DNA from 3 places in the Halomonas sp. IOP_6 genome. Region 3 is predicted to be linked to each of the others. Evidence: predicted binding sites of a transcription regulator. Region 3 holds the regulator's gene; each other region holds the start of a gene.
What was found. The regulator FNR, encoded in region 3, switches genes on or off when oxygen is low (the NO sensors DNR and NnrR bind a similar motif). The targets are predictions, from matches to a motif close to TTGATNTANATCAA.
Positions count from the first base shown of each region.

Region 1: ccoM (cytochrome c oxidase subunit CcoM) is a predicted target of FNR. The motif match lies at 3,513-3,526, and genes of this name have one in related genera.
Region 2: K7H08_RS14290 (xanthine dehydrogenase family protein molybdopterin-binding subunit) is a predicted target of FNR. The motif match lies at 5,389-5,402, and genes of this name have one in related genera.

Region 1 is NZ_JAIRBO010000001.1:359,353-366,761, reverse strand. Features, by position in the region: gene K7H08_RS01750 (SEC-C domain-containing protein) at 1-1,384, shown strand, start outside; gene K7H08_RS01745 (AmpG family muropeptide MFS transporter) at 1,387-2,757, opposite strand; gene K7H08_RS01740 (FKBP-type peptidyl-prolyl cis-trans isomerase) at 2,876-3,394, shown strand; gene ccoM (cytochrome c oxidase subunit CcoM) at 3,637-3,762, shown strand; gene K7H08_RS01735 (hypothetical protein) at 3,946-4,458, shown strand; gene K7H08_RS01730 (GGDEF domain-containing protein) at 4,557-5,612, shown strand; gene K7H08_RS01725 (PqqD family protein) at 6,114-7,337, shown strand.
Region 2 is NZ_JAIRBO010000007.1:181,454-188,862, reverse strand. Features, by position in the region: gene fdhF (formate dehydrogenase subunit alpha) at 1-1,185, shown strand, start outside; gene K7H08_RS14300 (nucleotidyltransferase family protein) at 1,444-2,037, opposite strand; gene K7H08_RS14295 (XdhC family protein) at 2,027-3,007, opposite strand; gene K7H08_RS14290 (xanthine dehydrogenase family protein molybdopterin-binding subunit) at 3,007-5,277, opposite strand; gene K7H08_RS14285 (MarR family winged helix-turn-helix transcriptional regulator) at 5,487-5,969, shown strand; gene K7H08_RS14280 (N-carbamoylsarcosine amidohydrolase) at 6,011-6,700, opposite strand; gene K7H08_RS14275 (maleate cis-trans isomerase family protein) at 6,751-7,409, opposite strand, start outside.
Region 3 is NZ_JAIRBO010000003.1:452,782-460,190, forward strand. Features, by position in the region: gene K7H08_RS08270 (heavy metal translocating P-type ATPase) at 1-1,007, shown strand, start outside; gene ccoS (cbb3-type cytochrome oxidase assembly protein CcoS) at 1,004-1,225, shown strand; gene K7H08_RS08280 (sulfite exporter TauE/SafE family protein) at 1,222-1,917, shown strand; gene hemN (oxygen-independent coproporphyrinogen III oxidase) at 2,046-3,473, shown strand; gene fnr (fumarate/nitrate reduction transcriptional regulator Fnr) at 3,532-4,284, shown strand; gene ttcA (tRNA 2-thiocytidine(32) synthetase TtcA) at 4,271-5,236, opposite strand; gene K7H08_RS08300 (DNA polymerase III subunit epsilon) at 5,303-5,953, opposite strand; gene K7H08_RS08305 (putative nucleotidyltransferase substrate binding domain-containing protein) at 5,959-7,409, opposite strand, start outside.

The DNA.
Region 1 (7,409 bases), on a different contig from region 3:
CGGTCGTTCAATGCAGATTCTTGAGTCACTGTTCGACGGTAGTGATTGGTCGCGCTTGCCGGAGCAGGCCGAGCCTGCGTTTGAAATTCTGTTAGATATCTATCAAGAGCGTGGCTTTACCCGTAAGCGTGCTGACCTGCTTGATGATGTTATGGAGCGCGGCCCACTGTTTTTGCGCGGCGTGGCGCTTGAGCGGTTGTGCCTCATGCACCTGGATAACGACGACTTGGACAGCGCCCGCGCTGCGTTCGTAAAAGCCCAGCAGGCGCTACCGGATTCTCCGACGCTAGCCTACATTGAAGCCATGTTGCTGCTGCATGAAGGTCATGAGGAAGAGGCCAAAGAGCGAGCTAACTTCTGGTACCGCCGCTTGGTTCGCCAGGGCGACTTGGATGAAGAGCAGCTCGAATTCCTGGCAGCTCTGGCTGAAAATCCTGGTGCCACTTTGGCCGACCAGCTGTTGAGCGCCGAAGAAGATATGGCGACGCCGCTAGTATCGCTACAGGCGCTGTTGGCTGCACTCCCAATCGCACCGAAGCTGACCATTGAACAAGATGCCGATTCCGGTAGGTTGCACTACACCACCACTGCTCGTGAAGAAACCCTGTTTGCGGCTTGGCACGAACAGTTTCAGGTCATGGTCGATGAAGAGGTCGCCTTGGGCTTTCGCGATGATCCGTGGGGCAACGCGATAGAGTGGATGTCTGAGCTATGTGCTCACCCAGAATGGTTAGATGCCCCCCAGGTAGTGCAAGATGTAACGTTAGCACTGACCAGCCGCTTTGGTAGCCTGCCATGGATGGCGCCGAGCCTGCTGGAACCGCTGGCACTGCGCCTTTCTCGCTGGCTTGAGCAGGCCCGTGCAGCTGGTGACGGCAGCTTGTGTTGGGACGACGCCGATAACGCCATGCTGCTGCGCACCGGCCTTGCGCTGGTGGTGGGCATGGAGCGCGGCGCGCGCCAGCACTCCCGCGAGTTGGCTGAAGAGCTGCTAGCCATAGACCAGGAAGATAGCCTTGGCTTAAGAGAGTTGGTACTTGACCAATTGCTGCGTGATGACCGCAATGAAGAAGCGCTAGCGCTTACTGATGAGCCCCAAAAAGACGATGGCTCTTTAGAGTTGGGTTTATTAATGGGTCGTACGCTGGCGCTGTATCGATTGGAAAAGCACGATGCCGCTGAAGCAGCGCTGGCGGATGTGGTCGCTCATAATCGCTATGCGATAGAGCTGTTATGTGCCGAGAACCCGCGGCCTTCAATGCCTCACGCGGATGGGCAAGTCGATCCTGGCTCCCGTGCGGAAGCGTGGCAGTATCGTACCTTGATGCGTGACCAGTGGCGCACCACGCCAGGCGCGCTGGCGTGGTTAGCGGATCACCGCTAACTTTATTTTGCCTCTGCGATCACTGGGGTAGGCACCAACTGCTTATCTCGGCTGATCCAGATGGCTAGCAGAATGGCGGGTAAACCGAGCAGAGTGGCCACTACGAAGAAAGTGGCGTATCCCTGAGCCGTGACAACCAGCCCGCCAAAACCGCTCAGAAACTTCCCTGGTAACGTCATTAGCGACGAAAACAGTGCGTATTGGGTGGCGGTATAAGCCCGCGACGTTAAGCTGGAAAGAAACGCGATAAAGACAGCGCTGGCTAAGCCATTGGCAAGATTATCGCCAATAATGGTGACGACCAGCATGGGAAGTTGGTTGCCTATCAACGCTAACGCGGCAAACAGCAGGTTGGTCACCATGACAAAGCCAGCGCCAATGACCAGCAGTGGCCCAATGCCGTAGCGAGCAACCAGCAAGCCGCCAAGAATGCCCCCCGTTATACTCATGGCAATACCAAAAATATTGGTGACGTTGGCGATGGTGGCCAGCGAAAAGCCTAAATCGATATATAGCGGATTTGCCATAGAGGCCATGGCAAGGTCGCTAATTCGGAACACCGCGATAAAGATTAAAATGCCCAACGCCTTCACCCCGTAGCGGCGGAAGAAGTCGGTGAAAGGGCACACAATGGCACCAATCACCCAAGCACCTAGACGTCGCAAAACTTTCGGTTGGCCACGGCTGGCACGAATGAAGGCGCGTACCTTGGGTTCGTGAATGAGCTGAACCGTCAACGATGCGCGCTTTGGTTCAGGTCGAATCAGCACGGTGAGCACGCCAATGCCCACAAGCGCGGCCATGCAGAGGTACGCTGCGTTCCAGGAAATCGCTGATGCCACATACAGCGCCCCGGCACCTGCCGCTAATAGCCCACCGCGGTAACCGATAATGTAAGTAGAGGCCATCGCTGCTTGTACATCGTCATCGGCGGATTCGATGCGATACGCGTCAATAGCAATATCCTGGGTGGCTGAGCCAAAGGCTACCAGCAGCGCAAAGGCTGCTACCCAGCCTAGGTTACCTACTGGACTGACTCCCGCTAAGCCAATCAGCCCTGCCGCAATCATCCCTTGGGCAAGCAGCATCCAGCCACGTCGTTGGCCAAACGTGCGTGTCAGGATTGGCAGGGCAAGTCGGTCAACGATAGGCGCCCAAAAAAACTTGATTGAGTAGAGCATGCCAATCCAGGCGAAGAAGCCAATGGCGGCCACTTCAACGCCGTCACTGCGTAGCCATGCAGACAGAGTGGAAAACACCAGCAAAAAAGGTAAGCCTGCAGAAAAACCTAGAAACAGCATGGTGATGACAGGCGCACGACAGTAAATACCTAACGCATCCAGCCAGCTGCGCTGGGGAGTAGGGGTGGGCATATTGGTTAACACTCCAGGAAAGAAAACGTCTGCATCGAGGCCCGCTAAAAACCGCTCAGTGGTAGACTAGGCCTGATATCCATGACAAAGCCGATAGCTTACCGGAGAGGAGTTTTCAATGTCGATTACAGCCCATCAAGTAGTCACTTTACACTACGTGTTAAGCGATGTGCTTAGCGATGGCAGTACCCGCGTGCTAGATGACTCCAACGCGCGTGATAAGCCCTTAGAGTACCTTCATGGACACGATAATATTTTGCCCGGTTTAGAGAGTGCTCTGGAAGATAAAGCCGCTGGAGATGAGCTGCGTGTCACGCTTGCGCCTGCTGATGCCTACGGCATCCGTAATGAAGACTTGGTGCAACAAGTGAGTCGTGCCTCATTTGGCAGCGCAGCACTTGAACCCGGTAGCCGTTTCCAAACAGAAGGTGAAGCAGGCCCGCAAATTGTCACGGTGATGAGTATTGATGGGGACATGGTAACGGTCGATACAAATCATCCGCTGGCAGGCCACACGCTTCGCTATCAAGTCAACGTGCTGGATGTGCGTGATGCAACCCGTGCAGAGCTGGCGAAAGGCCACCCTCTACCGCCGGGAACCGAACACAGCAAAGTAGAAGATCGAAAAGTGCTTTAGCAGCAAGTTTTAGGGGCTTTAAGTTTCACAGACTTTAAGTTTCACAGGCCTTAAATCTTCAGCGTGCTCAAAATTGACAGTGTATTTTAAAGCTGCAGCGTATTTTGAGCGTTAAAAACTGACCCATATCAAGTTCCTGATGGGCCGCAAATAACCCCGCTGAAAAGCTTGACCCAGGTCAGCTTCCTGCCGCGATTAACGCACTAGGATGGTGTCATACATCACGGCAGGAGGGGATCACCATGTACTGGGATGATGCTGTTATTTTCGGTCTAGTTACTGTCGCGTTAATGATTGCTTTTATGATTGGTTGGGTAGGTTTTATTGTACGCGACCACCTCCGTAAGGATGAACGTAAAAAGCATTAACGCCGTTGTGGTGACCGTCGTCAGGGGAGGGAGCTTGCTTCTAATAGCGAGCTTCCTGTTGCCGGCCCATTTGGGTCGGCTTTTTTTTGTTGATTAAAAACTGTTTCCGAGTATTCGCATTAATCGTCTGGTAAAGTACCTAGTTGTACAATAAGGCATTGTACCGCAAGGAAGCCATTTGCCATGAATGCTGTTACTTTAATCGTTGCCATACGCTGCTGCGCTCATCATTATCCCAAAGCTAGTGTTGCCTGTATTCTTCTATTACTTAGCTGGCTATCAGTGCCGGTCTATGCTCAAGCATTAAGCGTCATTAATGGTGAAAAAACCACAGCACTCTCTCTTAATGAGTTACGTCAACAATCTACGATTACCTCGCCAGTATTTGATCCTTTTCAAGGCCGAGAACTAGAGATGCATGGGCTTGAATTCCGTCGCTTTCTCATTAATCAATTTGGCGAAGTTCCTCCCGCATTGCACTTTACGACATGGGATGATTACGAAGTGACGTTAGGTGGCTGGGATGATCCTAAGTGGTTAATGGTCACGGCAGAGAGTGGAGAGCCACTTACATTGCGTTCGCGAGGGCCATTGCGGCTGGTTGATCAGGCTTATAATGATCAGCGTGATATCAAAAATTTACGTGAATTCAATGACTGGATATGGATGATTCGAAGTATTGAGGCCCGTTGGTGATCACTAAGCCGCCCCCTTCTCCACCTGCCGTACCACTGCCACCACCCGCTCCTTTAGCGAGGAAGCGCCGCTATGTAACGTGGTTATCATTGAGCCTCATGAGTTTTATGGCATTGATGGTGGTTATTGTTTATGAGGCGCGCTGGGTATATCCCGAAATACAGGCTTACTTCAGCCAAACAGGCAATTTGACAGGGCAGCAATTGGCCACCAGGTCACGGGGATATTTACAGCTTGCCCAGCAACATTTGTTAGGCAAACAGCCCTTTGATGATGAACAACGACAAATGGTTAGGCTTAATCTCGATCTTGCCTATGGGCTAATTGATGTCGAGGTATATCGTCAAAGGTACAGCTGTACCCAGCCGAGTTTACAAACCCTCAATTTACTAACAGAGCGCCTTAAAGAAAATGCCGTGACGCCGTTTGATGCCGCAGCTGAATTGTTGGGTCCAATTGATTGTTTAACAAACATTGAGATGAACCAGCTCGACCTGCGTGGTATGGCAATTAATGAGTTTTCTGAAAACACCCGGCGGCATAATCAGATTCTCACCTATTCGAGTATGGTGATTTTTGCACTAGGGTTGCTGTTTTGGGGAATGCATGAGCGTCAGTTGCGGCGTACAGAGCGCGCTACTAAGCAAACCCTAGCCTGGATGCAGCATGCGATGCGCGATCCGCTGACGGGGATAGGTAACCGCATTGCGCTTCATCAGGATGTCGCTGCCAAAAAAGGGGCTGCGCTTGCTTTGATCTTGGTCGATATCGACTTCTTTAAGCAGTACAACGATTCATTGGGGCATCCAGAGGGTGATCAACTGTTACGGCGCCTAGCCAGTCTATTGAAATATGTACTTGGAGCAAAAGCAAAACTGTACCGATTAGGCGGGGATGAGTTTGCCGCAGTATTGCCTTGTGATAATGACGCGTTATTGATTGGCTACTGTGATCAATTGACGTCTGTTTTAGAGCAGGCTGATTTCAAACACCCCACGCATCCGCACAATGAAAGGGTCACCTTGAGTATTGGGGCAGTGCGCTTTACCGCAGGGGAAGCCACTTTTCCAGATGCCTACAAAGCTGCTGATAAGGCGCTTTACCGAGTAAAGAGCGCAGGCCGTAATGATTGGCAAATTACTGCAGCTGCATAATGTTTTCACAAAACGCTGAAGTATAGTTGAAAAAAGTAAACAATGGGAAAGTGACGCTCAGTCAGTGGTTTGATGTGTACTTCGGGGCTAGGATTGTTTTTAAAACAGTGTTTCATAACCTTTCTAGCGATTAATCCGGAGTGCTGATATGAGCAATGAAGCCGATTCCCTGCTGAATAAACGGCGTTCACGCCGACAAGTGTTAGCAAGTTTAGGCCTTGGCGCCGCTGCACTTTACGTGGCCCCTACGATGTTTTCCATGGGGCAAGCTGAAGCGCGCGAACATCACCATTCCCGTTCACGTTACTCGCGGCCCAGCTATTCAAGGCCCCGTTATTCAAGACCCAGCTATTCAAGACCCCGTTATTCTAAATCCAGCCATTCACGTCCCCATTATTCACGTCCTTACTACGCTCGCCCACAGCGCTCTCGTTGGGATGGAGACGCTGTGATTGAGATTCGCATAAGCCGCTTATTACCTCGCTGGTAGGGGTAGGTGCCATGTCTACTACATCGATTGCTGTCGATTATGCGCTGGAAAATGTTGGTCCTTGCATACGCTTGATTGATGCAGAGGACCTACTGCCAGTGATTCATCAAGCCATGCCAGGTTGGCGGCTAACGCCCTGTGAGGCTCAACAGCACGCACCCTCTATTTGTGTTTGGCGTCATCCTAATGGTTACTGGCAGGAAGCGCCGGCCCTGCCGGGAGGCATGTTATTAGATACACCGGCAGGAACCGCATGTAGCGTGATTGCTGATTTAGCGGGGGCTTATCTTCGACATCATCCTGAGCATATTGGGCTTCACTGTGGGGCGGTAGAGGTTAATCAACAGCTAGTAATATTTCCGGATAGTCATCGAGCTGGTAAAAGCACGCTCACGGCGGCGTTCGCCGCGGCTGGTTATCGGGTGTTTGGCGATGATGTGCTGGCACTCACTAGCTGTGGTGAAGGGATAGCGCTGGGCGTTGCACCTAGATTGCGTTTGCCGTTGCCAGAGACCCTTGCGCCGGAGTTTCATAAGTTTGTTGCCAACCACCTAGGGCTTCATGATGATCGCTATGGCTATCTGGCGTTAGGCGAGCAGCAACTGGCATCGCATGGGATGCGTTGTCCGCTAGGCGCCGTACTGCTTATTGAGCGCGATGAATTGCTCAGTGAGCTACAGCTGGTTCGTCTGCAGCCGGGAGATGGGTTGTGGCAGTTGTTGCAGCAGAATTTCGCTGAGCATGAGTCGGATCAAACGTTGATTGAGCGCTTTTTGCCCCTCTTAAAAGATTTACCGTGTTTTTTAATGCGTTACCGAGATGCTTACGAAGCGGCAACATGGCTGGCAACTGAGATAGATAGCGATGGGTTTCTTGACGGTGCTGTGGCGACGAATCCGTGTCGTCGTCAAACTGAGCCGGAGGCGTTCAAACAGAGTCAGGTGCTGGCAGCAAACGACGCGCGCAGGTGGCAAATCAGTCCGGTGGCTCACGAGTTTCCACTGGGTGAAGAGCTGTTCGTCATTGCTAAAGAGGGCGGCGAAATTCATCGTTTGAATGTGACGAGTAGAGCCGTGTGGGTACTGCTGCAGCATGAGGCTCTATGCCAAGATGAAATTATTGATACCTTGATGGCTTTTTTTGTTGGCGCTAGCAGGCAAAGTGTCAAGCGAGATATCTGCCAGTTATTGGGCCAATTAGTCAGCTTGGGATTAGTGCAGCCTGTCGCCGATTAGCGCTGGCACTGGCGAGGCAACCTAACTGATGATGCCTGCCAGTGTCTCTTTTATTGGCCACGATGCAGTTCT
Region 2 (7,409 bases), on a different contig from region 3:
ATTTCTCAGCATACCCATGGGACCGACAACGCCCGCTGTTTGATTTCGTTGGCGCTGGCTTGCGGTCAAACCGGTCGCCCTGGGACTGGCTTGCACCCTCTGCGGGGGCAGAACAACGTTCAAGGGGCGTCTGATGCCGGCCTTATTCCCATGGTAATGCCGGACTACCAGCCGGTTAGCGATGCTCAGGTACGCAGTGCTTTCGAAGAGCTGTGGAATACCAAACTGGATCCCACACCGGGTCTCACCGTGGTGGAAATTATGGATGCTATCGCTGCGGGCACCATTCGCGGCATGTATATCCAGGGTGAAAACCCGGCGATGTCCGACCCGGATCTGGCCCATGCGCGGGCCGCGTTGGCCAAGCTGGAACATCTGATGGTACAGGATCTTTTTGTCACTGAAACCGCTCAATTCGCCGATGTTATCTTGCCGGCCTCCGCCTGGCCTGAGAAGGATGGCACCGTCACCAACACCAATCGGCAAGTGCAGATGGGGCGTGCGGCCTTGCCGCTACCGGGCCAGGCCAAGCCGGACTGGTGGATCATCCAGGAAATGGCTAAACGCTTCGGCCTCGACTGGAATTACCAGCACCCGCAGGACGTGTTCGCCGAGATGAAGCAAGGTATGGCCTCTCTCGACCATATTTCCTGGGAGCGTTTGGAGCGCGAGCAGTCGGTGACCTACCCTTGCCCAGCGGAGGATGTACCGGGACAAGACGTAGTCTTCAGCGAGTCCTTCCCAACCGTCAGTGGCCGGGCGAAGTTTGCGCCTACGCGCCCGCTGCCACCGGATGAGCCAGTCGATAACGACTATCCGACGGTGCTGACCACTGGCCGCCAGTTAGAACACTGGCATACCGGATCAATGACCCGCCGTGCCAAAGTGCTCGATGACTTGGAGCCGGAAGCCGTGGCGAGCTTGGCGCCCGCTGAGCTTATCCGGCTGGGATTGGCGCCAGGCGATGACCTGACGATCACCACCCGGCGAGGGGCCATCACCCTCAAGGTCAGGACGGATCCGGGCATGCCTGAGGGGATGGTTTTTGTGCCTTTCTGCTACGAGGAAGCGGCGGCGAATCTACTCACTAACCCGGCGCTGGATCCGTATGGAAAGATTCCAGAGTTCAAGTACGCCGCTTGCCGTTTGAGCCGCTCGGAAACCCATATAAAGCGAGTTAGTTAGTCAGCATTTACTGGAGGAAGTAGCGATTGATCAGGCGCTCACTTAAGATCGCTTATCAATCAGCGACTCGAAATGATCGGTTGAGCCAGGTTGTAGCGTTGTCTGCCTCGAAATTTTTAGAGTCAGTAAAGATCTACGATCGCTTAAATATGGTGTGAAAAGCCATTGTTATGACGGCTAGATCAGCAGCTTCAATAGCGGAAAGGGAGGCCGTCTTAGCTGACGGTCTCTTTTTATAATATCGTCATAGTTAGTATGTCAGAAGGGGGGAGATAAGCTGTCTGGAGTATCAATGTCATGGCATACGCCAGGATCATTGAGTGAGATTTTTACAATATGATCACTATACCGCTGGAGAATAGCGGATGCGCCACTGGGATGACGTAAATCAGCGATATGTTTCCAAAATTTTCTACCAAAAATAACCGGGTGGCCAGGAACCTGTAGGTGTGTTGGTTGAACGATATTTTCTGCGCTAGACATGTCTGCTAATAACTTACACGTTTTTTGAGTCACCCAAGGGAGATCGGCAAGCCAAACCGCCGCGGATCGGTAATGATTAAATTTTTCGTCTGAACATAGATATTTGAAAGCATCGCTAATGCTGTATCCAAGCCCTAAATGACTGCGCTGGCTAACCAGCGTTGGGGTGATTGGAGAAAGACCGAGTGATTGAGCCTTATCACCTTCTTTAAGCACAACGGTAATGTTTGGAAAGTGTTGCTGAATAGTTAACAACGTGGAGGTCAGTAGTGTCTTTCCATTGCTTAATTGAGCAATTCTTTTATCGCTACCAAAACGACGAGACTGGCCGGCTGCCATGACAATCACGATGATATCACTACAACTCATGACGTTTTTTTCCACGATAAATACGATGAATATCGGCCATGACGGCTAACGCAATTTCAGCCGGTGTTTTGCTGCCTAAATTAAGCCCAATGGGCATGTTAATGCGTGCTACTTGGGCACTTGTTAAGCCGCCAGAACGCAGCAGCCGCTCTGCGCGCTGCTGTGAGGTTTGCTGGGAGCCCATAACGCCAATATAAAAGGCTTCCGTTCGGACAGCTTCGATCATCGCTAAATCATCGATACGTGGGTCGTGGGTCAAGGCCACAACGGCGGTATTGGCATGGCAGCCACCTGATGAAATAAACACCGAAGGTAGAACTGCCTGAACTTCCACTCCCGCGACCGCAAAATTTCGCCTAGCCTCGTCTCTGGGGTCACAGACAATCACCTCAAACCCCAGCGTTTGGGCAAATAGCGCACAGGGTGAAGAGATTGAAGAGATCCCCGCGATAACCAGCCGTAGCGCAGGGCCTATACGAATATTGACGCTAGCGGTATCAACAATAACGGTGGGCTCGGTGTTTTTCGAGGGGGTAAAGCGCTTGCCGCTGCCATCCAGCTTGATACAGCGGGTTAGCGGTTGGCGACCCAGTAGCGTGGCATGCACCACTTCTAAGTGAGTAAGGTTTGCGGTGTTGGGCGCTAGCCGTTCAACCAGCACTTCAAGGCTGCCACCGCAGGGTAAACGAATATTCGCTGAACCAGCGTCACTGCCACCGCCACCGCCATAGCGCACCCGTTGAACCGGCTCGCTAAACTCACCCGCTTGAAGCCTAGCGATAAACTCATCTTCGACACAGCCGCCCGACAGTGATCCCAGATAGTCGCCTGTTGAACATGCTACTAGCATGGCACCTGGCTCTCGGGGGGCCGAGCCAAAGGTTTTTAGCACCGTACACAACCAAATAGTTCGCCCCTGGTTGGCCCATTTCAGCGCGCGTTCGATAACCTGTAGATCAAGGTGTTGCATTAACTAGCCGCCTCCATGGGAAGTCGATGGGTGGCCTTCAGTGAGTCGCGAATGGTGTCAGGGGTAAAAGGGGGATGGGTAAAGCGTACTCCCGTGGCATCAAAAAGCGCATTGGCAATCGCAGGAGCGCCGGGTAGTGAGGCAGACTCTCCAACGCCGAGTGGGGGCAGTTCAGGGCGATCAAGCAGCATGACGTTGATGGGAGGAAGCTCCGAGAAACGCAGAATAGGGTAGCCGCCCCACTCTTTGCTGGTTGGTAAACCATCCTCAAAGGTCACCCGCTCCTTTAACGTGCGGCTGAGCATTTGGATCACATTGCCATGCACCTGATGGCGAACGCCAGCGGGGTTGACCATTAAGCCCGCATCCTGACCTACATATAAATTCTCGACGACAATCCGTCCACTCTTCACATTGACTTTAAGCTCAATTACCCAGGCGGCGAGCGCGGCGCCAAAGCCGGGAAATTTGCTATGCACGTACTGGGCGTAAGCGAAGCCTCGGCCGTAGCGCCACTCACCCTCGCTTTTTGGGTTGGTGTTAGCGACGCAGGGCTTCCAGTTCGTACGTTCGGCTAATGCTTCGACAAGTTCGCAAGCGCGATTATCGGCTAAATAGCGCAACCGGTAGGTGACCGGATCTTCATTTGCCAAATAGGCAAGCTCATCAATATAGCTTTCATGGGCGAAGGTGCTGGGCAGCGCCGAGACACCACGTAGCCAGGAGGCGCGAACCAGAGTCGGCACGTCGTCGCAGACTATTTGGCGATGAGGGTAGCGGTAGGGTGGCACCGACGTTCGATCTCCCATCTCAAAGGGGATATCAATTGGTGAGGCATTACCGGTTAGCAGTAGTGCCAGGGTGGGTGCACTGTTAGAGGGGTAGCGCGTATTAAAGCGATAGCCTGCTGGGCTGCCATCGGCATTTAAACCGCCTTGGATCGCCATATACTGAGCAGCTCCTTTAGGCTCCCAGGTGTGTTCCTGCTCACGGGTGAGTTGCACACGGACAGGGCGGCCAACCGCCTGAGACAGCAGCACAGCATCCGCGCCAACGTCGTCAGCGCAATTGCGGCCATAGCAGCCCGAGGTTTCCATGCGGGTAATGGTGATAACGCCTTCATCTAAACCGGTAAGGCGGGCGAGGTCGGCGCGCAGACTGTGTGGGTTTTGGGTGCCCGACCACACGTGAAGGCCATTTTCGTTGGCATCGGCGACAGAGCACGAAGGGCCAATGGAGCCATGCAGCTGGAAAGGCCACACATAGTGACGATTGAGCGAATGCTGTGCGGCGGCCAGCGCGTTGTCGAGGCCGCCTTCATCGAGGAGTATGCGCTGCTTGCTGGGTAGGTCGAGCAGTGCTTGCTCTATGTTGTCCAACTGAGGTAAGCCTTCGATGGGTCGCCACTGGACCTTTAGCTGTCTGGCTGCGGCAGCAGCCTGCTCTTCACGCTCGGCCACCACACCAACAAAGTCACCGACCACCACGACGCTTACCACGCCCGGCAAATGTGCCACAGAGCTTTCATCAACCGCGATTAAACTGTTACCAATAAAGTCGCCGTTATCATGGCCTACATAAGGCGGGCGAATCACTCGCCCATGCAGCATATCGGGCAGGCGTAGGTCGTGGATAAAGGTCAATTGCCCGGTGGCCTTGGCGGGTATATCCACGCGAGAGGTCGATTGGCCGACCAGGGTATAGTGGCTGACCGGCTTAAGCGGTACCTCATCGGCAAGCTTTAATGCATGACGGGCGCCCCGCAACAACTCTCCAAAGCTCACGGATGAGTGGTTATCATCACTGGGCATAATAGCGCCGTTTTGGCAGCTAAGTAGTGAGCGCTCAGTGTCAAAGTGCTTTGCTGCCAGTGTTAATAGATACTCCCGCGCTTGAGCCGCCGCACGGCGTAGAGGTTCGGCAGTGATTTGAATCGACGCACTGGCAATGGTGGGGCCTTGGTTGGGAGCTTCAACAGAGTTGCCCAGCACCATGGTAACGCTGTCGAACGCGACGCTAAGCTCTTCCGCAACAATTTGAGCGAGCGCCGTGCGTATCCCTGTGCCCAAGTCTACGTGGCCGTTGAAAGCCACGATGTGACTATCGTTCAGTACGGCAATAAATATTTCTGGCTCATGGGGGGTGAAGTTTGAGTGTGTACCTGGCTGTCCGGGCGCGGGCTTAGGAGGCGTAACCGGATCGCGATAGATCACCAAAACATCAGACCCATACAGCAGTGACTCTCTTTTATAGTCTGATTTATCGACCATGCTTGCCTCCCACGCTAGCGTTTTAAGTAATCAGTGCAGATGAATTTGAGGTGATCAACGAGCAATAACTAAGGTAAAATTGTAGCGCGTACACCATAAAAGCATGGTGAATTGATCCAACGCAAGCCGTATTTAATACGTTGATGCATCATTTTGTTAACCAGTGCCATACTCGATACACGTCGTCGCTAATAGATTAAGGAGATGGAATGACAACGGATAGTGCGCTCAAACACTCGTCTTCCGGCGAGCACCCCACGCCTTCAGAGCAGGGGTATGATTTTTCTGAGCAAGTAGGCCATCTACTGCGTAAAGCCTACCAGCGGCATACGGCTATTTTTCAGCGCTACAGCAGTGATAAACAGCTTACGGCCATTCAGTTTGTCACGCTGTGTACGGTGATGGAGCGAGGCCCCAGCTCGTTAACCGACATCGTTAACGCCACGGCGATTGATCCAGCCACCATCCGTGGCGTCATTAAACGCCTTAAAGCACGTGAGTGGATCTCGCTCACCACCGACCCAAATGATCAACGCAAAGTCATGGTGGTGATCACCGAGCCTGGGGAGACATTAGTCGAGGGCATGGTGCCCAGTGCCAAGCAAATTAGCGATCAGACCATGAAAAATCTCAACCCGGCAGAGCGGGTTGCCTTAATGCACCTGCTGGAAAAAATGAACGCGGACGGATGACACAACAAAGGTGCCCGCTTCACTTGCGTTTTCGGGCACTCCTAACGCTTCATTAAGTAACCCAGTGTTTCATCCAGTCTAATTACATCCCCATATTTGCTATCGATATCAAACAGGTTGGCTTCATGGGGCGCGGGGTGGCGATCGCCCACGCAATCACGTACCACCATCACCCGAAAGCCGTGCTGTACGCCGTCAACGGCGGTGGCGCGAATGCAGCCGCTGGTGGAGCAGCCGGTAATGATCAGTGTATCGATACCCATGGCGACCAGCGTGGAGGCAAGCGAAGTGCCAAAGAAGGCGCTGGCGTACTGCTTGGTCATTATCAGCTCATCTTGATGGGGGGCCACCTCGGGGCAGAACTCGGCGTAAGGGTTGCCCGCCACCATCGCCCGCATTACCGGCGACTTCTTGACCCAAATGCCACCATCGATTTGATCCGGGGCGTGATAAAGGATGTTGGTATGGATGACTGGCGTGCCAGTACGCCGTGCGGTATTGAGTAGCGGTGGCATATTGGCCACCGCATCCACCACGCCCTGGGCAAATAGCGGCGAGCCTGGCGTGGTGTAGCCTTGCATAAAATCAACCACCAGCAGTGCGGGCCTTTTGCCAAAGCCAATGCGTCCATCCCACACGCCCTTGTAGTTGTCCGAGGCCGTATTATCACCAGCTGCGCTGTCAACAACAGAGCTATCAACAACAGTATTATCAGTATTGTGCTGCGACATGGTCGTCTCCTTAATCAGCACTCTAGATCGTTAATCAGCACCTGATCTCGTTAGTAAGCCCCTGACAAGAGAGCACCCGCGCCCGGTACGATGGGTTCCAGGTCGAGTGCCGTGAGCATGGCGTAGGTGGTCGCGATAGCTGCGGTCACCACTGGCTTACCGGTCAGGGCTTCAACCTTGGCGACGGCCGGTAGCGATGGCATTTGTACACAGGCTGACAAGACGATCGCATCCACGTTACTTAAATCGAGACTGGCGACGATTTCGGGGAGATTGGCGGGATCGTGGCGAGCGACATCCAGGTTATTGGGGATCTCAAGCGCCCGGTAGTCGAGCACCTCAATGCCTTCCTGACGGATGTAGTCGACCACCATTTCGGTCAGCGGCTTCATGTAAGGCGCTACTACCACCACACGTTTGGCTTTCATCACACCCAGGGCATCAACCAGCGCACCGGCGCTGGTGACCACCGGCGTGTCGCAGCCATTCTCTTCAGTGCGGCTGCGCAAACGCTTTTGCGACGCTCGGTGGTAGCCGGGCCCCATCGCCATAATGGCAACCAGGCAGGCATACCCCATCACATCCACTGCTGCATCGGAGAGTTCCAAGGCACAGCGGTCAGACTCCGCATCCATCGCGGCCAGCTCGTCCTTACTAACGGTTTTCATGCGCATGCGGCTGGAGTGAAAAGTGAAGCGTTCCGGACGAA
Region 3 (7,409 bases):
GAGGCGTACTAATTACACGTGCTGACGCGATCGAATCACTCTCCAACGTCACCCGCGTGATCTTTGATAAGACCGGTACGCTGACCCGCGGCGAAATGCAGCTGACCCAAACGCATCCTATTGACCAACAGCATCTCGCCCACAGCGATACGACGCTCAGTGAAGAGCATGCCCAAGCCATCGCGGCGGCGCTAGAGGCACACTCTGAACACCCCATTGCCAGAGCTTTTCGCCCATTTAGAGATGCCACTCTGCAGGCACGCAACATCAAAAGTGTGACTGGAAGCGGGCTAGAAGGCACTTTAAACGGCGCAACATGGCGATTAGGCAAACCTGATTTTGCGACGACAACCGCGCTGCCTCCACCAGGCACCGGCCAGTGGCTTTTACTCAGTGAAAACAGCGCACCACGTGCCTGGTTCAAGCTACACGATGGCATTCGTGAAGATGCGGCTCAAACCGTTGCCGCACTTCAAGCCCGCGGATTGGAAGTAGAACTACTTTCTGGTGACACGCAAGAAGCGGTAGAGAGCTTGGCAGAACAGCTCAATATTACCACGTGGCACGCTGGCAAATCGCCTGAGGGCAAGCTGGCACGACTACGTGAGTTACAAGCCAGCGGTGAGCGTGTCGTGATGATCGGTGACGGTATCAATGATGTGCCGGTATTAGCTGGCGCTGACGTTGCCATTGCTATGAATGGCGCCACAGACCTCGCCCGTACCCGCGCCGACGCGATATTGCTCAGTCCACGCCTAATGCGTATTTTTGAGGCGATTGATATTTCCTGCGCCACACGCCGAATTATGCGCCAAAATATGATGTGGTCGGTTTGCTACAACTTTTCGGCACTGCCTTTAGCAGCAATGGGGTTAATCCCCCCCTGGCTCGCTGCGATTGGCATGTCGCTAAGTTCCCTGATTGTGGTAGGTAACGCGCTGCGTCTCACTCGCTGGCGTACGCCGCCCGCCCCTCAGATTGCCCTATCAACACCGGTGACGGCATGACGATTTTATACTTACTGATACCCCTTTCACTCACTCTTCTGGGCCTCGCGGTGTGGGCGTTTTTCTGGGCCGTGAAACACGACCAGTTTGACGATTTGGAAGGCCCAGCCCACCGCATTCTATTCGACGATGATGAGAATGACCTGACTCCCGAGCAGCGTGCCGCACGTAAAAAAAGCGGCTCTTCTTCTCAAGATAACCAAGAGCCGCCCGCATGAATCCGACGGGACTTGATTTACCGCCCCTGCTAGCCGCGTTTGTATTTGGCTTAATGGGCGGCGCCCACTGTATCGGCATGTGTGGCGGCATTATGAGCGCGCTGACCTTTGCCGTACCGCCTAGCATGCGACACCCTGCCCGCATGGGTGGGCTGCTGATTAGCTATAACGCCGGACGCATTCTCAGCTATATGGTGGCGGGTGCCATTGTTGCTGCACTTGGCACACTTATCTCACTTTCTCCGTCTGCACGTGTTGCATTGCAGGCTTTCGCCGCATTGATGCTCATCTTAATGGCGCTCTATATCGCCAACTGGTGGAAAGGACTGCTGAAAGTAGAAGCGGTGGGAAGGCACCTTTGGCGATATATTGAGCCAGTGGGAAGACGCCTGATGCCTGTCGTGCGACTTCCTCAAGCCTTCGCCCTAGGGACACTGTGGGGCTGGCTACCCTGTGGGCTGGTTTACTCCATGCTAGCCTGGAGCTTAGCGATTGCAGACCCACTCGATGGCGCGCTTCTAATGGGGGCTTTTGGCCTGGGTACACTCCCTGCTCTGCTGGCAACAGGACTTGCAGCACAGCAGTTAAGCCATTTAATTCGCCACCCTGCCACTCGCAGCGTCGCCGCACTGTCGATTATAAGTTTCGCCCTTTGGCAGCTATGGACGCTTATTCCTCTAACAGCGCATTAGTCAGACCCTCCTATAGTTTGATATAGCTCAACGCATTCCAAGTGACACCGACGTAGCATGCCGAGAGAACACTGAGCGACGGCGCTCAGTCACTCCTTTTGTTTACTTCTCACTTCGGAGCGCTCGCCATGCCCGTTCATGCCACTGCTGCCTTCTCACCTACCAACACTGATGTGTCTGGGGCTAATGCCTGGAATGAAACGCTGCTGCGTCGCTATGACAAAAGTGGCCCACGTTACACGTCCTACCCGACAGCTCTAGCGTTTCATGAGCAGTTTAGTGCCGATGACTTTACTCAGGCGCTAGCGCGCAGTAACGAGAGCCACCGCCCGCTATCACTGTATGTACATGTACCCTTTTGTCGAAGAATTTGCTTCTACTGCGCTTGCAATAAAATCGCAACGAAGAATACCGCCCTTGCAGAACCTTACCTTTCTCGGCTAGATCGAGAAATGGTGCTCACTGCCCGCCATTTAGACATTTCACGCCCGGTGCAACAGTTACACTGGGGTGGTGGTACGCCCACATTTCTAACCTTGGCACAGATGGGGGACCTAATTGACCGCCTAGATGCCCGTTTTGGTTTATCTAGCTCAGCCGATCGCGATTACGCTATTGAAATAGATCCTCGTGAAGCAGATGTATTTACGTTGCGCCATCTACAGTCTCTCGGCTTTAATCGACTAAGCCTTGGCGTGCAGGATTTAAATCCGCAGGTACAAAAAGCCATCAACCGAGTACAACCCCGGGTACTCACCGAAACGTTGATGGAAGAAGCACACCGTCTTGGTTTTCGCTCACTCAATCTTGATTTAATTTATGGGCTGCCATTTCAAACCGAAAAAAGCTTTGCTGAGACGCTAAGTCAAGTCATCGAACTCAACCCTGCACGGCTGTCCGTATTTAATTATGCGCACATGCCCACCCGCTTTGCGCCACAACGACGCATTAACGAAACGGACCTCCCCAGCGCTGATGAAAAGCTGGCTATTTTGCATACCACCATAGAAATGCTGACTAACGCAGGCTATGTGCATATTGGCATGGATCACTTTGCACGACCTGACGATAGCCTAGCGATTGCACAGCGCAACGGCACCTTACAACGCAATTTCCAGGGCTACTCTAGCCATGCACAGTGCGATTTAGTTGGCTTAGGCGTATCCGCTATATCACGGGTTGACGACGTTTACGCACAAAACCCGACTCAGCTTGACCAATATGAAGCAGCCTTAGATCAAGGTAAGCTGGCAACCGTCAAAGGATTAAGGTTAAATAAGGACGACCTAATACGAAGAGACGTGATTGAACGGCTAATGTGCGACATGCACATTGATCTAGCGGCAGTTGGAAAGCGTTGGCACATCGATGCTAATGACTATTTCTCCACCGCAATTGAGCAATTGAAGACAGCTGAGCAAGACGGCTTAATCACTCGCCATCAGCAAGTTATTAGCGCCACCCCCACTGGACGGCTACTGATTCGCCATTTGGCGATGGCCTTTGATGCTCGCCTAGCTGATCAGCCTACTCAGCGCTACTCTAAGATTGTATAAGCTTCTTGAGACGTCTTGCCTCTGGGCCTATGATGGCTAACGAGAAAGGGAGAATGATATGCCACACCCCGCCAGCCAACGACGCTCACTGCTGCAAGAGGCGCGCTGCCAGACCTGTAGCCTAAGCTCGCTGTGTCTACCGCTTGCCTTAGAGCTTGAGGACATGAGCCAGTTTGATGCCATCATTCGCCGCCGCGCACCACTCAAAAAAGGCGAGCCCCTATTTCGTCAGGGTGATCACTTCACTAGTGTGTATGCCGTCCGCTCAGGCAGCCTGAAACAGGTGACCAGCGAAGGGAACGGCAATGATCAGTTGACAAATTTCTACCTTCCCAGCGAACTAGTGGGATTGGACGGAATTGACGAAGAGCACTACCCCGGTAGCGTCATTGCACTGGAAACCACTACGGTGTGTGAAATCCCATTTGACCGTTTGGACCTGCTTTCCGAAGAACTGCCCGAACTACGTGGCCAGCTTTATCGGAGCATGAGCAAAGAATTGCGAGATGACCGGCGTATGATGCGCTTGCTATCGCGCAAAACGGCCGATCAGCGACTAGCCAGCTTTTTAGTCACCCTTTCAGACCGTTTTCGTCGACGTGGATACTCGCCTTATAGCTTCAGACTCTCCATGTCCCGCGCCGACATCGGCAATTACTTAGGCTTGGCGGTAGAAACGGTCAGCCGTATTCTTAGCCGCTTTCAACAGCAAGAGGTGGTGGCTGTTTCCGGTCGCGAGGTTAATATTTTAGATATGCGGCGCCTCATCACGCTAGCTGAAGAGGAAGAACAGTCGGCTAGTCCACGCTAAGCGCCTGAATACGCCCTTCCATCAACGCCGCTTGTTTGGCTTCAAGGCCAGCAAAGTCAAATAAACGGCGGTCTGCTAGCTGGGAAGGCGCTACATTGGTCACCGCTTTAAACATGCTTTCTAGACGTCCTGGGTGTTTTTTATCCCACTCAGCCAACATATCTTTGACAACTTGACGCTGGAGATTGGGCTGAGAGCCACATAAGTTGCAGGGAATAATAGGGAATTCCATTAGTCGAGAAAACTCTCCAATATCAGCCTCTTTGCAGTAGGCAAGGGGGCGAATGACAATATTCTTGCCATCGTCAGATAAAAGTTTGGGAGGCATTGCTTTCAAAGTGCCACCAAAGAACATGTTAAGAAATAACGTTTCTAAAATATCTTCACGATGATGCCCTAGGGCAATTTTCGTTGCCCCAATTTCCTCGGCAAACCCATAGAGCGAGCCACGTCTTAGTCGTGAGCAGAGCGCGCAGGTCGTTTTTCCTTCTGGGGTTTTCTCTTTCACCACCGAGTAGGTGTCACGCTCTAGAATGTGGTATTCAACACCCACTTTATCTAGGTACTGGGGCAGCACATGCTCCGGGAAGCCTGGCTGTTTTTGATCCATATTGACAGCGACCAGAGAGAAGTTAACAGGCGCGTTGCGCTGCAGGTTAAGCAGTATCTCCAGCATCGTATAGCTATCTTTGCCGCCAGACAGGCACACCATCACCTTGTCACCTTCACCAATCATTTGATAATCAATGATGGCGTTGCCAACCTCTCGCCGTAAGCGCTTTTGTAGCTTATTAAATTCACGCTTTTGTTTAGCGGCGTGATGCTCGGATGGTGTCTGTGCGCTATTAACAGCAGGGCTGTCAACAGAAACAGTATCAGGCGCTGCGGGGTCAAAATAGTTAGGTTGTAGCATGGTGTAGGCACTGCCGATGGTAGAAGAAGCAGCGGGCATTCTAACAAGACTCACCACGTCCACCCAAGATAAACCCGTGGATTCATCCCATGAGGGTAGTAACGACTACCCTTGCTGGGCGATCTCGCGCTGCAAACGCAGATATAAAAGCGCGCTTGCGGTTGCATCCCCCAGCACTCCCATCCATTGAAGAGCGGGTATTTGCCAACGAGCGAGCGCTTCGGTTAGGCGGCCGCTCGTCTCACACTGTGGATGTAAGCGACGCAGCTGACGATAGTGTAGCTTTCCAACATCGACCTGGGCATTGGGCAAACCAAATCCCAACCCGGCTTTAAACAAAAGATTTAGGTGTTCCACCGAGCGGCCTAACTGCCAACCAATTAGCGGCCGATTACCGATGAATTCAGCTAGCGCCCCAAGATGCTCAGCGTTAGGCGCCAGCACCGTGTCCGTCGCATACAGCTGATGATGTCGCCGCAATGCAGGGGCGTTGTTGTTTTGCTCTTCTGCCAGGGTAGCCACCCAGGCTCGGCTGGTCTGCACTCTCCCTGGGCTTAAGACAACAGCAGCGACGCTGACCACCGGCGCTTGGCCTGGGCTAACCTGGCAGGCAAGCGCCACCATTTCTTCCCCCATGTAGGGCTGAAACAGCCATGCGTAGGGGGAATCTGCCCAACGTCGACGGTCGCTTTCGCGCTGCATTAATGTACGCAGCGAGCCACTGAGCAGTGACATATGCCGGTCTAACAAGCGCATTCCGCTCACGAATACTCCAAATGATAACGATGGGAGAGCCGCTGCTTAAAATCTTTTACGATATGCAGCGCCTCACGCAACAGGTCACGCTCAAGGGACGAGAGTTCTTGCACCACAACACGGTTACTACGCTGCTGAGTCGACGCTTCTGCTGTCTGCAACTGCTGCTTTAAACGTAGTTCGGTAAACAGCGCCAGCGCCTCGCCCAGGTCGTCAGCAAAACGGCGATCAAGACGACCATCTTCTGCTAAAGCGTCCAGGCGATCTAAGGTGGAAGTGGCATTAATGCGTCGCTCGAGGGCCATTGTGCGCACCCCATGAACAATAGGGAAAATACCGCCTTTTTTAATATCGATCCCATGCTGAGGCTTTTTTAAGGAGCCAAATAGCGTTAGCGGTGTTGAGAAACGCAGCGCAGCACGCGCAAAGTAAGACAGCAATAGCTCATCCCGTGAGCAGCGTTCAAACAGCTCTGCACGCACGCTGTCTAGCAATTGCGGATTACCAGCCACACCATGGGCATCCAGCAAAATCGCCAGCTTCATTAGGCTGTCGCCATCTCTTGCACTCACCCATTTAGCAATGTTGTTTTTCCATTGCGACACAGTGCCAACCCATTCAGGATTAGACACCATGATATTACCTGGGCATGGTGGGTAGCCGAGCTGAATCAGCGTTTGGGTAAGCACATTCATGTCTTCGGCAAGCGAAGGCCATTGGCTGTCATCGGCTAAAATCAGGCCATTATCTTGATCTGTTTTAAGAATTTGTTCACCGCGCCCTTCGCTCCCCATCACCATTAGGCAACTTTGGGAGTGATACTGCTCAGGAATAACAAATGACCACGCTTTATTGATAATTCGGCCATTCAACGCGGCCAGTAGGTCCATGGCAAAACGTAGCTTGACCCCTTGCGCCATAAGCGCATTCACCAATTCTGGCGTGCGTTGACTGGCAGCCGCCAATGCTTCTAAGCTATTCGCCTGTTCTACCTGCAGACTAACGACATAGCTACGGCTCGAAAAATAGCTAAGGACATCCGTTAGCTCCACCACCCCTTTCAGGGCGCCCTGTTCCATAACCACTACCCGCGTTACTTTATGCCGCGTCATCAGCACGAGCGCTTCAAATAAGTATTGATGGGGGGTAACGGTCACCAACGAGAAATGGGCCACATCCTCAACGGGCGCTGTATGTTCATAGTTATTCAGCACGACACCATTGAGCAAATCGGTTTTAGTGACAATGCCAAACTCGCCCTGGGTTTTGACTAGCAAGCTATCTGCATGGCTATCGTTGAGCTGACGCACCGCGCTGACAATATCTGTCGATGCATCCATGATAAGAGGTTCACGCATACATTCGCTGACTTTAGCCAACATAAAACCGGCCATGGTCACGCCACCTTCGGCACGCTTTTCAGTCATTAATCGCGCTTTGTGAGATAGCGACTGCT